2 regions of the Streptomyces sp. CNQ329 genome follow, and region 2 is predicted to be linked to the other one. Evidence: riboswitches for the same ligand, from Rfam matches in the RefSeq annotation. Region 2 holds a riboswitch; the other holds the start of a gene.
The links. A riboswitch is a leader RNA that binds a small molecule or an ion and turns the genes downstream of it on or off. The one in region 2 is predicted to bind cobalamin.
Positions count from the first base shown of each region.

Region 1 (7,004 bases), on a different contig from region 2:
GGGGAGCACTTCCCGGACGGTCACGAGCCCGAGCTGCTGTATCGCATCGGCCCTCTCGCGGGCTGAGCACCCGACCCCATTCGCACCCCCCGCACATCGGATCATCTCCCAGGAGAACGCTGTGACCATCACACCGCCCGCCCTGAGCGTCTTCGAGACCCTGGAGTCGGAGGTGCGCAGCTACTGCCGTGGCTGGCCCGCGGTCTTCGACCGGGCCCAGGGCAGCTATCTGTACGACGAGGACGGCCACACCTACCTCGACTTCTTCGCCGGCGCCGGATCCCTCAACTACGGCCACAACAACGCCGTACTCAAGCGCGCCCTCCTCGACTACCTGGAGCGCGACGGCCTCGTGCACGGCCTGGACATGGCCACCACGGCCAAGCGCGCGTTCCTGGAGACGTTCCAGAACGTCGTCCTGCGCCCCCGCGACCTGCCCTACAAGGTCATGTTCCCGGGGCCCACGGGCACCAACGCCGTCGAGGCCGCGCTGAAGCTGGCCCGGAAGGTCAAGGGCCGCGAGGCGATCGTCTCGTTCACCAACGCCTTCCACGGCATGTCGCTCGGCTCGCTCGCCGTCACCGGCAACGCCTTCAAGCGCGCCGGCGCCGGTATCCCGCTGGTGCACGGCACCCCGATGCCGTTCGACAACTACCTCGACGGCCAGGTCCCGGACTTCCTGTGGTTCGAGCGGCTGCTGGAGGACCAGGGCTCCGGGCTCAACAAGCCCGCCGCCGTCATCGTCGAGACCATCCAGGGCGAGGGCGGCATCAACGTGGCCCGCGCCGAGTGGCTCCGCGGCCTCGCCGAGCTGTGCAAACGCCGCGACATGCTGCTCATCGTCGATGACATCCAGATGGGCTGCGGCCGTACCGGAGGCTTCTTCTCCTTCGAGGACGCGGGCATCACGCCGGACATCGTCACGCTGTCCAAGTCCCTCAGCGGCTACGGGCTGCCGATGTCGCTCACCCTCTTCAAGCCCGAGCTGGACATCTGGGAGCCGGGCGAGCACAACGGCACGTTCCGCGGCAACAACCCGGCCTTCGTCACCGCCACCGCGGCGCTCGACACGTACTGGGCCGACGGGCAGATGGAGAGGCAGACCCTCGCCCGCGGCGAGCAGATCGAGCAGGCGCTCGTCGCGATCTGCGCGGAGCACTCCGACGCCGACGCGACCTACCGCGGCCGCGGCATGGTGTGGGGGCTCGAGTTCCCCGACCCGGCGCGGGCCACGCGGGTGTGCCGGCGCGCCTTCGAGCTGGGACTCATCCTGGAGACCTCGGGGCCGCAGAGCGAGGTCGTCAAGCTGCTGCCGGCGCTGACGACGACGCCGGACGATCTGGACATGGGACTGCGCACCCTCGCTCGCGCGGTCCGCGAGACCGCCTGACGGCCGAACCGAACCCGAAAGAGAGGCACAGAAGCACCGTGATCGTCCGATCCTTCCAAGAGCTTGAGGGCACCGACCGGCACATCAAATCCGCGTCGGGCACCTGGGAGAGCAAGCGCATCGTGCTCGCGAAGGAGCGCGTCGGCTTCTCCCTCCACGAGACCGTGCTCTACGCGGGTACCGAGACCTCCATGTGGTACGCCAACCACATCGAGGCCGTCGTCTGCACCGAGGGCGAAGCCGAACTCACCAACGACGAGACCGGCGAGAAGCACGTCATCACGCCGGGAACGATGTACCTGCTGGACGGGCACGAGAAGCACACGATGCGGATCAAGCAGGACTTCCGCTGCATCTGCGTCTTCAATCCGCCGGTCACGGGCCGTGAGGACCACGACGAGAACGGGGTGTACCCCCTGCTGACTGAGGAGGACTGAGAACCATGGCCAGCCCGACTGTCACCGATCTCTACCCGACGCGCGGCGCCGAAGAAGTGAGCACGCCGCGTCAGGACCCGGTGGTCTGGTCGGAACCGGGTGCCGACGGGCCCATCCCGCCCTGGGAACTGGAGGGCTTTGAGCGCAACGGCTACCTGACGGTCGACCAGTTGATCACCGCGGAGGAGGTGGAGACGTACAGGGCCGAGCTGGACCGGCTCGTCGCCGACCCGCAGATCCGCGCCGACGCGCGCTCGATCGTCGAGGCCCGCACGCAGTCCGTACGCTCCATCTTCGAGATCCACAAGATCAGCGACGTCTTCGGCAAGCTGGTGCGCGACGAGCGCGTCCTCGGCCGGGCGCGGCAGATCCTCGGCTCCGACGTGTACATCCACCAGAGCCGGATCAACGTCAAGCCCGGGTTCGGTGCCAGCGGCTTCTACTGGCACTCGGACTTCGAGACCTGGCACGCCGAGGACGGCCTGCCGAACATGAGGACCGTGTCGGTCTCGATCGCGCTGACGGAGAACTACGAGACCAACGGCGGCCTCATGATCATGCCGGGGTCGCACAAGACCTTCCTCGGCTGCGCGGGCGCCACGCCGAAGGACAACTACAAGCAGTCGCTCCAGATGCAGGACGCCGGCACGCCGTCGGACGGGGCGCTGACCGAGATGGCGGAGGCGCACGGCATCAAGCTGTTCACCGGCTCGGCCGGGTCGGCGACGTGGTTCGACTGCAACTGCATGCACGGCTCGGGTGACAACATCACGCCGTATGCCCGCAGCAACGTTTTTCTCGTGTTCAACAGCGTGGAGAACGCGGCGGTCGAGCCGTTCGCGGCGCCCGTGCGGCGGCCGGAGTACATCGGCGCGCGGGACTTCACTCCGGTGAGGTGACGCCGAGCGCCGTCGTCACGGCGTACGTCCCCCGCTCCGCGGGTACGTGACGCCGGACCGTGCCGCGCCCCCCGCCCGGATCCCCGGGCGGGGGGCGCGTCCGCGTCTGCTCGCCGTCGTCCGCGTCCGTGTGCGGTTCGCTACGAGGCGTCGTAGGCGTGGTCGTCCGCGCAGAGGCCCTGGCCGCCCGTGCCCGTGACGTCCTGCAGCCTGCGCACGGCGGCCTGCTCCAGGGCCTGGGTGAAGACCTCCGCCGGCTGACCGCCGGAGACGGCGAAACGGCGGTCGATGACGAAGAAGGGCACGCCGTTGGCGCCCAGCTCGGCGGCTTCCTTCTCGTCGGCGCGTACGGCGTCGGCGTAGGCGTCCTCCTCCGCGAGCACCTCGCGCACCTCGTCGGCGTCGAGGCCGGCGCCGGTCGCGATGTCGACCAGGGTGTCGTCCTCGCCGAAGGGGCGTGCCTCGGCGAAGTTCGCGGTGAAGAGCGCGTCGAGGAGCCGGTCCTGCAGGCCGCGCTCCTTGGCGAGGTGCAGGAGGCGGTGCAGGTCGAAGGTGCCGGTGACGAACCGGTCGTGGCGCATGCCGAGCCCTTCGGCCGCGGCGGCGGCGCCCACCCGGTCCTCCATCGCCTTGAGCTGCGCGTCGTCCCAGCCGTACCTGGCCTTCAGCTCCGCGCCGAGAGGCTGCCGGCCGCTTCGCGGGGTCCCGGGGGACAGCTCGAACGAGCGGTGCACCACCTCGACGCCGTCCCGGCCCGCGAAGTCGGCGAGGCCCTTCTCGAACCTGGCCTTGCCGATGTAGCACCAGGGGCAGATCACGTCGGACCAGATCTCTACTCGCATGACCGGGCAAACCGGCGGGGCGACGGGGGTATTCCCCCGCCTGCGGGGATCAGGGGCCGGGGTCCGGGACGGGGCCGGGAGCGGGGCCCGCGCCGGGATCCGGGTCCAGGGGGACTCCGAGGCGGAGGTTCCAGCGGCCGGCGCGGCCGGTCAGCTCCGTACCGGTCAGAGGCGGTACGTCCAGCCGCCAGAAGGCCGCGGAGGGCAGGTCGAGCGCGTGCACCACCGCGGCCCGTACGGCGGCGGCCTCGGCGACGGCGACGACGCTGCGGCTGCGGCTGCGGCCAAGGGCGGCGGCGCCGTTCCAAAACTCCGGGGTGCGGGGACCGGCCGGATCGTGCGTGCCCGCGGCTCCGCCCTCGGCGACTGCCCAGGTCAGGCCGTCGAGCCACACGCCCACCCGGCCCCGCAACTGCAGCAGCGACTCCCCGCCGTGCGGCGCCGCCGCCGGATCCGTCAGCCAGGCCCGCACCGCCTCGCCCTCCGCCGCCGCCAGCTCTTCCAGCCCCCGCCCGCGCCAGCGGCCGACGTCCCAGTCCGCCAGTTCCGCCTCGGGCTCCGCCGCGAGCCCCAGCGCGTCCGCCGTCTGCCGGCAGCGGACCGACGGCGCGGCGTACGCCGGCGTGCGCGTACGCAGAGAAGCCGCCCCGCGTGCGCCTGCGCGCTCCGCCGCACGTCGGCCCACCGCGTCCAGCGGCTCGTCCGCGCCGAACACCGCGTGCCGCAGCTCAGCGTTGACCGCCGGCGTGACAAGGATCACCCGGACCGTCACCAGCCGTGTCACCTGCCCCTTCCGTGTCCCGCCCGACGGACGCCATATGGCCGTCGGCCCGCAGGCGACGGTATCGTCACCTCGTCAACCGAAGACGACGGCGCAACGGAAGCCCGGTGAGATTCCGGCACGGCCGCGCCACTGTGAGCCGGACGACTCCCCCGCGGGGCGGAGTCCGGTGAGTCAGACCCGCACCGTCGTGAGCTGCTCCACCGCATGGGACGCGTGATCCCAGGGAGGTTTCCGCCATGGCTCAGTCAGCCGTGTCACCCACGACACCCGCCGCCGACGAACCGGCCGGCCCGCTCCTCACCCCCCTCCCGCTGAAGACCATCGCCCCGTGGGCGCTGCTCGGCGGACTCCTGATGCTCGTCCTGCTGTACTTCGTCGGCGCCGAACAGGGCGCGATCTCCCTGGTGTCGGGCGAGGGCGTGCACGAGTGGCTGCACGACGGCCGGCACCTGCTCGGCTTCCCCTGCCACTGAGCGGGGGCGATCTCGGTGATGACGCTGAACTCCGCGGTGGTGCGCGGGCTTCTGGTGCGCGGGATGCTCGCGGGGCTGGGTGCGGGTGTGCTCGCGCTGGTCGTGGCGTACGTCCTGGGCGAACCGCAGGTGGATGCGGCGATCGAGCAGGAGGCGCAGCCGGGCGGCGGCCACGATCACGGCTCGGGCGCGGGCTCCGGTGCGGGTGCGGGTGCGGGTGCGGGTGCGGATGAGGAACTCGTCAGCCGTTCCCTCCAGTCCACCGCCGGGCTGGCGACGGGCATGCTCGTCTACGGCGTCGCGCTCGGCGGCCTCGCGGCGCCGGCGGTGGCGTACGCGCTGGGCCGCGTCGGTCGCTTCGGCCCCCGGGCGACGGCGCTGCTGCTCGCGCTCGGCGGACTGGTCGCGGTCTTCGCGGTGCCGTTCCTGAAGTACCCGGCGAACCCGCCGGGCGTCGGCGACCCGGAGACGGTCGGCACACGGACGGCCCAGTACTTCCTGATGGTGCTGCTGAGCGTGCTGCTGGCGGTCGGCGCGGCGGTGATCGGGCGGCGGCTGGTGCCGCGGCTCGGCGGCTGGTACGCGACGGTGGCGGGCGCCGCCGTGTTCGTGGTGGCGGCCGGCGCGGCGGTGACGCTGCTGCCGGAGTCGTCGGTGGCGGTGCCGGAGGGGTTTCCGGGGGATCTGCTGTGGCGGTTCCGGCTGGCGTCGGCGGCGGTGCACGGGGTGTTGTGGGTCGGGTTCGGGTTGCTGTTCGGGGAGTTGGCGGAGCGGTTGCTGCTGCGCAGGGCGCGGGTGGCGAGCTGAGAGGGCCGTTCCCCGGCCCCGCCCCTTCCCGGAACTCGGGGGCTACGCCCCCGAGACCTCCGCGGGACCGAGCCCCGCGCCGTCAGAGCTACGCCCCGGGCTTCCCCGGGCTCCGCCCCCGGAGCCCGGGGAAGCCCAGCCCGCCGACCGCACCCCGACCCGCCCCCGCCCCCTCACCGAACGGGCACCATGACACCCCGGACCGCGTCACCTCCCGCCCTGCGCCTCCGCCCCCGCGCGGTGGCGTACGCCCTGGGCGCCACCCTGGGCTACGCCGCCGACCGGATCGTCGGCGACCCGCGCCGCGCCCACCCGGTAGCGGCATTCGGCCGCGCCGCGACGGCGCTGGAAACCCGCTTGTGGCGCGACACGCGCACGGCGGGCGCCCTGCACACGGCGCTCTGCGCCGGCACGACGCTGGCCGCCGCCACCCTGGCCACAGCGGCAACCCGGCCGCTGCCGCCGGGGCGGGGCCCCGCCGGGGGCGGAGGCCGGGGCCCGTGGGGGTCCCGGGGGCGCAGCCTCCTGGTTTCGGGCAGGGGCGGGGCCGGGGCACACGTCCGCCTCGCCGCCCCGTTCGCACCCGCGAGGTCCCCTTTGCACCGCCCGGCGGCGCCCGCGACGGCCCTCCTCCCCCGCATCGGGCTCACCGCCCTGCTCACCTGGACCGTCCTCGGCGGGGCCTCCCTCCGGCGGGAGGCCCTCGGCATCGCCCGCGCCCTCCACGACCACGACCTCGACGACGCCCGCCGCCGTCTTCCCCGCCTCTGCGGGCGCGACCCGCAGCGGCTCGGCGAAGCCGGGATCGCCCGCGCCGTCGTCGAGTCCGTCGCCGAGAACACCTCCGACGCCGTCGTCGGTGCCCTGGTCTGGGGTGCGGTCGGCGGTGTTCCCGGACTTGCCGGGTTCCGGGCCGTCAACACCCTCGACGCCATGGTCGGGCACAGGTCCGCCCGCTATCTGCGCTTCGGCTGGGCCGCCGCCCGGCTCGACGATCTCGCCGGCTGTCCGGGCGCCCGGCTCACCGCCGCGCTCGCGACGCTCGCCGGGCCCGATCCCCGCACCGCCCTGCGCGTCTGGCGCCGGGACGGGCCCCGGCATCCCAGCCCCAACGCCGGCCCCGTGGAGGCCGCGTTCGCCGGTGCGCTCGGACTGCGGCTCGGCGGGGAGCTGTCGTACGCGGGGCGCAGGGAGTACCGGCCTGTTCTCCATCCGGCCGGACGGCCTCCCGGCGTACACGACATCGAGCGTGCCGTCCGGCTCTCCTCCCGTGTCTGCTTCCTCGCCCTCCTCACCACCGTCGGCGCCGCCCTGCTCCCCATCGAAGCGAGCCCCTGATGACGACTGTGCTCCTGCTCTCCACCGCCGACAC
Region 1 is NZ_AXVU01000027.1:51,173-58,176, forward strand. It holds gene ectA (diaminobutyrate acetyltransferase) at 1-66, shown strand, start outside; gene ectB (diaminobutyrate--2-oxoglutarate transaminase) at 122-1,390, shown strand; gene I003_RS0119205 (ectoine synthase) at 1,429-1,827, shown strand; gene thpD (ectoine hydroxylase) at 1,833-2,726, shown strand; gene I003_RS0119215 (DsbA family oxidoreductase) at 2,867-3,568, opposite strand; gene I003_RS32660 (histidine phosphatase family protein) at 3,618-4,352, opposite strand; cobalamin riboswitch at 4,392-4,553, shown strand; gene I003_RS0119225 (CbtB domain-containing protein) at 4,589-4,825, shown strand; gene I003_RS0119230 (CbtA family protein) at 4,850-5,632, shown strand; gene I003_RS0119235 (cobalamin biosynthesis protein) at 5,822-6,970, shown strand; gene cobN (cobaltochelatase subunit CobN) at 6,970-7,004, shown strand, end outside.
Region 1: it holds a riboswitch for cobalamin, as region 2 does, so the genes downstream of both, I003_RS0119225 (CbtB domain-containing protein) here and I003_RS0123210 (ribonucleoside-diphosphate reductase subunit alpha) in region 2, are expected to answer to the same signal.

Region 2 (7,004 bases):
ATCTGTACGGCACGGCGGCCGACCTCGTCGGCTCCCCGTCGTTCTGCAGGCTCGCCCAGCAGGCGCGTACCCACGGCTTCGGCGGGATCCTCGGTCCCGGCTACCCGGGCCACAACGACCACACGCACGTGGACGGCCGGTCTTCGCGCTACTGGTCCGCTCCCTCCTGCGGCATCTGACCGCCGGAGACCGCAGCAGCGCGGCAACGGCGCCGCAGCAGCGGGCAGTCGCCGGCCGGATCCGCCCCGCGGGTCCGGCCGGCGCGCTGCGTCCCGGGAGGCCGTCTCCCCGAAGACCGCCCCTACTCCAGGCCGTCGTCTCAGAACTCGTCGTCGAAGGCGACCGAGCCCTCCACCGCCACCTGGTACGCGGACGGGCGGCGCTCGAAGAAGTTCGTCAGCTCCTGCACGTCCTGCAGCTCCATGAACGCGAACGGGTTCTGCGATCCGTACACGGGCGCGAAGCCCAGCCGGACGAGCCGCTGGTCGGCCACGCACTCCAGATACGCGCGCATCGAGTCGGTGTTCATCCCCGGCAGGCCCTCGCCGCACAGGTCCCGCGCGAACTGCAGCTCCGCCCGCACCGCCTCGTCGAGCATGTCGCGCACCTGCCGTCCCAGCTCCTCGTCGAAGAGGCCGGGCTCCTCCTCGCGGACCGTGTCGACCACGGAGAAGGCGAAGTTCATGTGCATGCTCTCGTCCCGGAACACCCAGTTGGTGCCGGTCGCGAGACCGTGCAGCAGGCCGCGGGAGCGCAGCCAGTAGACGTAGGCGAACGCGCCGTAGAAGAACAGGCCCTCGATGCAGGCGGCGAAGCAGATGAGGTTGAGCAGGAAGCGGCGGCGGTCCTCCCTGGTCTCCAGCCGCTCGATGTTCTCCACGGAGTCCATCCAGCGGAAGCAGAACTGCGCCTTCTCACGGATCGACGGGATGTTCTCCACGGCGGCGAAGGCCGCGGCCCGCTCGTCCGGGTCGGGGAGGTAGGTGTCGAGCAGCGTCAGATAGAACTGGACGTGCACGGCCTCCTCGAAGAGCTGGCGGGAGAGGTAGAGGCGGGCCTCCGGCGAGTTGATGTGCTTGTAGAGCGTGAGCACCAGGTTGTTCGCCACGATCGAGTCGCCGGTCGCGAAGAACGCCACCAGCCGGCCGATGAGGTGCTGTTCGCCCGGAGAGAGCTTGGCGAGGTCGGAGACGTCGGAGTGGAGGTCGACCTCCTCGACGGTCCAGGTGTTCTTGATGGCGTCCCGGTAGCGCTCGTAGAAGTCCGGGTAGCGCATGGGGCGCAGGGTCAGCTCGAAGCCGGGGTCGAGCAGGTTCTTCTCCTCGGCGGCGGTGGTCACTGGCATGCCTCGCAGGTCTCGGGGTTCTCCAGGGAGCAGGCGACGGCGTCGTCGGCGTGCGGCTGCTGCACGGGCAGGGGTACGGGGACGGGGCCCGCGGGTACGCCGGCGGGCCCGGCGGCGCGGGCCGAGCGGGCGATCCGGGTGGCCGGGCGCGAGCGCAGGTAGTACGTCGTCTTGAGCCCGGAGCGCCAGGCGTAGGCGTACATCGAGCTGAGCTTGCCGATGGTCGGCGCGGCCATGAAGAGGTTGAGAGACTGGGCCTGGTCGAGGTAGGGCGTACGGGCCGCGGCCATGTCGATCAGCGCGCGCTGCGGCAGCTCCCACGCCGTGCGGTACCGCGAGCGGACCTCCTCGGGGATCCAGGTCAGCTCCTGGACGGACCCCTCGTGCTCGCGCAGCGCCTCGCGGGTCTGCGCGTCCCATACCCCGAGCTCCTTCAGCTCGGCCACGAGGTAGGAGTTGACCTGGAGGAACTCGCCGCTCAGCGTCTCGCGCTTGAAGAGGTTGGAGACCTGCGGCTCGATGCACTCGTAGACGCCGGCGATGGAGGCGATCGTCGCGGTCGGCGCGATGGCCAGCAGCAGCGAGTTGCGCAGACCGCTCGCGGCGATCCGGGCACGCAGCGCGGTCCAGCGCTCCGGCCAGGTCACGTCGGCCTCGGGGTAGTGGTCGGGGTGCAGCACGCCGCGGGCCGCGCGGGTGCGCGACCAGGCCGGGTGCGCGCCGTGCCGCTCGGCGAGGCCGGCGGACGTGGCGTACGCGGCGAGCATGATGCGCTCGGCGATCCGTGTGGACAGCGCGCGTGCCGCGGGGGAGTCGAACGGCAGCCGCAGCCGGAAGAAGACGTCCTGCAGGCCCATCACGCCCAGGCCCACGGGCCGCCAGCGGGAGTTGGACGCGGCGGCCTGCCCGGTGGGGTAGAAGTTGATGTCCACGACGCGGTCGAGGAACGTCACGGCGGTACGGACCGTCGCGTCCAGCTTCTCCCAGTCCATCGCCTCCTCCCAGCCGCCGGCGGGGTCGCCCAGATGGGCGGCGAGGTTGACCGAACCCAGGTTGCACACCGCGGTCTCGCCGTCGTCGGAGACCTCCAGGATCTCGGTGCACAGGTTCGAGGAGTGCACGACGGCACCGGGCTCGGCCGTCTGGTTGGCGGTGCGGTTGGCGGCGTCCTTGAACGTCATCCAGCCGTTGCCGGTCTGGGCGAGGGTACGCATCATCCGGCCGTACAACTGCCGTGCGGGGACCTGCCTGACGTACCGGCCTTCGGCCTCCGCGCGCGCGTACGCCGCGTCGAACGTCTCGCCGTACAGGTCGGTCAGCTCGGGTACGTCGGCGGGCGAGAAGAGCGACCAGAGGCCGTCGGCCTCGACGCGGCGCATGAACTCGTCCGGGATCCAGTGCGCGAGGTTGAGGTTGTGGGTACGGCGCGCCTCCTCGCCGGTGTTGTCCCGCAGCTCCAGGAACTCCTCGACGTCGGCGTGCCAGGGCTCCAGGTAGACGCAGGCGGCGCCCTTGCGCTTGCCGCCCTGGTTCACGGCGGCGACGGAGGCGTCCAGGGTGCGCAGGAACGGGACGATGCCGTTGGAGTGGCCGTTGGTGCCGCGGATCAGCGACCCGCGGGCGCGGACGCGGGTGAAGGGGATGCCGATGCCGCCGGAGTGCTTGGAGAGCCGGGCGACCTGGTGGTAGCGCTCGTAGATGGAGTCCAGCTCGTCGCGCGGGGAGTCCAGCAGGTAGCAGGACGACATCTGCGGGTGGCGGGTGCCGGAGTTGAAGAGCGTGGGGGAGGAGGGCAGGTAGCCCAGGCGGCTCATCAGCCCGTACAGCTCGGCGACTTCGCCCAGAGCGGCGTCGGACTCGTCGGCGGCCAGACCGCAGGCGACGCGCAGGAAGAAGTGCTGGGCGGTTTCGATGACGGCGCGTTCGGTCGGGTGGCGCAGCAGATAGCGGGTGTACACGGTACGCAGGCCGAAGTAGCCGAAGAGGTCGTCGCGGCCCTCGGCGGCGGCCTCGTCCACCAGGGCGTCGAGGCGGGCGGCGTGCCGCCGGACGAAGGCGGCGGTGCCGTCGGCGACGAGGCCTTCGCGGTGGCCCACGGCGATCGAGGCGGAGAAGCTCGTGGCGCCCTGGCCGGCGGCCTCCTCGGCGACGGCCCGGGTCAGCAGCCGGGCGGCCAGCCGCGCGTACTCGGGCTCCTCGGCGATCAGCGCCGCCGCCGCCTCGGTGGCCAGCTCCCGCAGCTCCGCCTCGCCGGAGCCCGGGTGCCGGCCCCGCAGCGCGCCGGCCGCGACCCGGTCCGGGGCGGTGGCGGGCAGGTCCGCGGTCAGCTCGGCGAGGGTGCGGGCGAGCGCGGCGGCGGGGCCGTCGTCCGCTCGGGGGGTGGCTGAGGCGGGCTCCGTGAGCGCGGCCGGTGGTGCGATCGTCAAGGTGCTGCTCTCCCTCGCTCGGCGGGGCCGCGCGGGAGAGAGGCGGTACGGGCGCACGCGGGGTCCCCGCAGCGCGCAGGGCGCGCGTGCACCGTGCCCCCATCCGAACACCGCCGGGAGCGGACCCGCTTGCGTCCGTGAGCCCAATCCGCGAGACCCGGACGTCATCGACAGCCGCCGGAGGTGTTCGGGCTCGCGACGTACCGACCCGCCGGCGCGCGGCGGGGCAGGGCGCTACGTCGCTTACCGTTGCGGGACAGCTCCGGACTTCCACCGGATTCCCCTGCGTCGGCAGCTAGGAAGAGCATACATCTAGTGGCTCGTCAGGGAAGTGCCCCTATATGTTGTGTCGCCTGCCGGTCGGGCGTCAGAGGTCCGCGACGAAGGCCCAGAGCGGCAGACCGGGCAGCGGCATCCAGTCGCGCTCCGGTGTGCGGACGAACCCCAGCCGCCCGTACAGCCGGTGGGCCGTCGCCATCTCCGGGGTGCTGGACAGCACCATCCGGTGCGCGCCCAGCTCCCGGGCGCGGTCCAGACAGGCCCGTACGAGCGCCTCGCCCACGCCCCGGCCGCGCGCCTCCCGGGAGACCGCCAGCATCCGGAACTCGCCCTCCGCGGGCCCGCTCAGCTCCGCGAACGGCGACCCCGCCGTCACGAAGGTCACACTGCCGAGTATCCGCCCGCCGTCCGGCCGGCCGTCGCCGTCGACCGCGACCAGCACCTCCGCGTGCTCCGCCGTCGCCCGGCGGGCCACGTCGCGCAGCTCGTGCACGTACTCGTCGGCCTCGCCGAACGTCAGCAGCCCGTCCGCCAGATACGCCTCGGCGACCAGGTCGCCCGCCCGCTCGTACTCCCCCGGCCGTACCGGCCGCACCGTGAAGTCCATCCTCCGAGTCTGCCCTGTGCCACCGACAACGGGCCGCCGCCCCCGGAAGCCGGGGACGGCGGCCCGTCCGTCTGCGGCATCGGCCGCACCGCTCTCAGCAGCAGCGGAAGCCCTTGCGCGGGTCGTCGCCCGCGTCCGTGCGCATCCGCTCGAACGCGCGCCGGGTGGGCACCTCCGCCTCGGGGTCGTGCGCGCGCAGGTGCGCGACGTAGCGCTCGTAGGCCGTGTCGCCGATCACCTCGCGGACGTACCACCAGACCTTGCGCCCGGCCGCGGCCAGCGTCGCCGTCCCCGTCACGAGCCGCCTCCGTCGCGCGCACCGGCAGCGGCACCGGCGCCGGCGCCCGGTCCCGTGCCCGGCTTGAAGCCGCCGCCGCTGCCCAGCCCGGCCGCGGCCAGCTCCTCCTTCTCCTCCTTGGTCGCGATCAGTTGCGCCGGCGCGATGATCGACGACTCGTGGTACGGCTCCTCGTGGCTGACCACGGACTCCGGGTTACGCAGCGCCTTCACACACACCCGGGCCGCGTCCAGGATCACGACGACCACCAGCAGCGCGAAGACCGCGGAGAGCACCCCGTCGACCGTCGTGTTGGTGACGATCGTCTCGGCGTCCTCCAGCTCCTGCCCGGACAGCTTGCCGGAGTCGATGCCCTCCTGCGCCACGTCGCCCTGGGCGAAGAAGCCGACTCGCGGGTCGTCGGAGAACACCTTCTGCCAGCTCGCCGTGAGCGTGACCACCGCGACCCAGGCCAGCGGGATCCCCGTCACCCACGCCCACTTCAGCCGCCCCGACTTGATCAGCAGCGTGGTGCAGATCGTCAGCGCGACCGCGCCGAGCAACTGGTTGGTGATGCCGAAGAGCGGGAAGAGCTGGTTGATGCCGCCGAGCGGGTCGTTGACGCCGACCCACAGGAAGTAGCCCCACAGCCCCACCACGACCGCGCTGGTGCCGATGAGCCCCGGCCACCAGCTCACGCGCTTGAGCGGCTTGTAGACGTTGCCGAGGGTGTCCTGGAGCATGAAGCGGCCCACCCGGGTACCCGCGTCGAGCGCGGTGAGGATGAACAGCGCCTCGAACATGATCGCAAAGTGGTACCAGAACGCCTTGAGACTGTCCCCGGTCACGCTGGAGAAGATCTCCGAGACCCCCAGGGCGAACGTCGGTGCGCCGCCGGTACGGGAGAGCAGCGACGGCTCCTCGACGGAGTCGGCCGCCGCCTGCAGGGCCGCCGGCGTGATCTCCCAGCCGAGGCCCTGGATCGCCTCCGAGGCCGACTGGGCGGTGTCGCCGATCACCGTGGGCGCGGAGTTCATCGCGAAGTAGAGCCCCGGGTCCAGCACGCACGCGGCGATCATCGCCACGATCGCCACGGAGGACTCCATCAGCATGGACCCGTAGCCGATCATCCGCACCTGCGTCTCCTTCTGCACCATCTTGGGTGTGGTGCCGGAGGAGATGAGGGCGTGGAAGCCCGACAGGGCGCCGCAGGCGATGGTGATGAAGACGAACGGGAAGAGCGAGCCGGCGAAGACCGGTCCGGTGCCGTCCTTGGCGAAGTCGGTGACGCCCTCCATCTTCAGCGTCGGCGCGGCCACGAGCACGCCGATGAAGAGCAGCGCGATGGTGCCGAGCTTCATGAACGTCGACAGGTAGTCGCGGGGCGCGAGCAGAGTCCACACCGGCAGCACCGAGGCGATGAAGGCGTAGATCACCATCCAGATGACCAGCGACTCCTTGCTCAGCGTGAACGTGTCCGCGAGCGAGGACTCGGCCACCCACCGGCCCGCGATCAGCGCGAGCAGCAGCAGCGCGATGCCGATCAGCGACACCTCGGCGACCCGGCCCGGCCGGATCATCCGCAGGTAGAAGCCCATGAACAGGGCGATCGGGATCGTCATGCCGATCGAGAAGGTGCCCCAGGGGGACTCCGCCAGCGCGTTGACGACGACCAGCGCCAGCACCGCCAGCAGGATGATCATGATCGCGAAGACGGCGAGCAGCGCGGCGGCACCGCCCACCGGGCCGATCTCCTCGCGCGCCATCTGGCCCAGGGACCGGCCGTTGCGCCGGGTGGAGAAGAACAGCACCACCATGTCCTGGACCGCGCCGGCGAAGATCACGCCCGCGACGATCCAGATCGTGCCCGGCAGGAAGCCCATCTGCGCCGCCAGCACCGGACCGACCAGCGGACCGGCGCCGGAGATCGCGGCGAAGTGGTGGCCGAGGAGCACCCGGCGGTCCGTGGGCTGGAAGTCGATGCCGTTGTCGAGCCGCTCGGCGGGGGTGGCGCGCGTCCTGTCGGCCTTGAGCACGCGGTAGGCGATGAACTTGGAGTAGAAGCGGTAG
Region 2 is NZ_AXVU01000039.1:17,696-24,699, forward strand. It holds gene I003_RS0123200 (D-Ala-D-Ala carboxypeptidase family metallohydrolase) at 1-179, shown strand, start outside; gene I003_RS0123205 (ribonucleotide-diphosphate reductase subunit beta) at 320-1,345, opposite strand; gene I003_RS0123210 (ribonucleoside-diphosphate reductase subunit alpha) at 1,336-3,771, opposite strand; cobalamin riboswitch at 3,933-4,080, opposite strand; gene I003_RS0123215 (GNAT family N-acetyltransferase) at 4,139-4,657, opposite strand; gene I003_RS0123220 (YbdD/YjiX family protein) at 4,752-4,955, opposite strand; gene I003_RS0123225 (carbon starvation CstA family protein) at 4,952-7,004, opposite strand, start outside.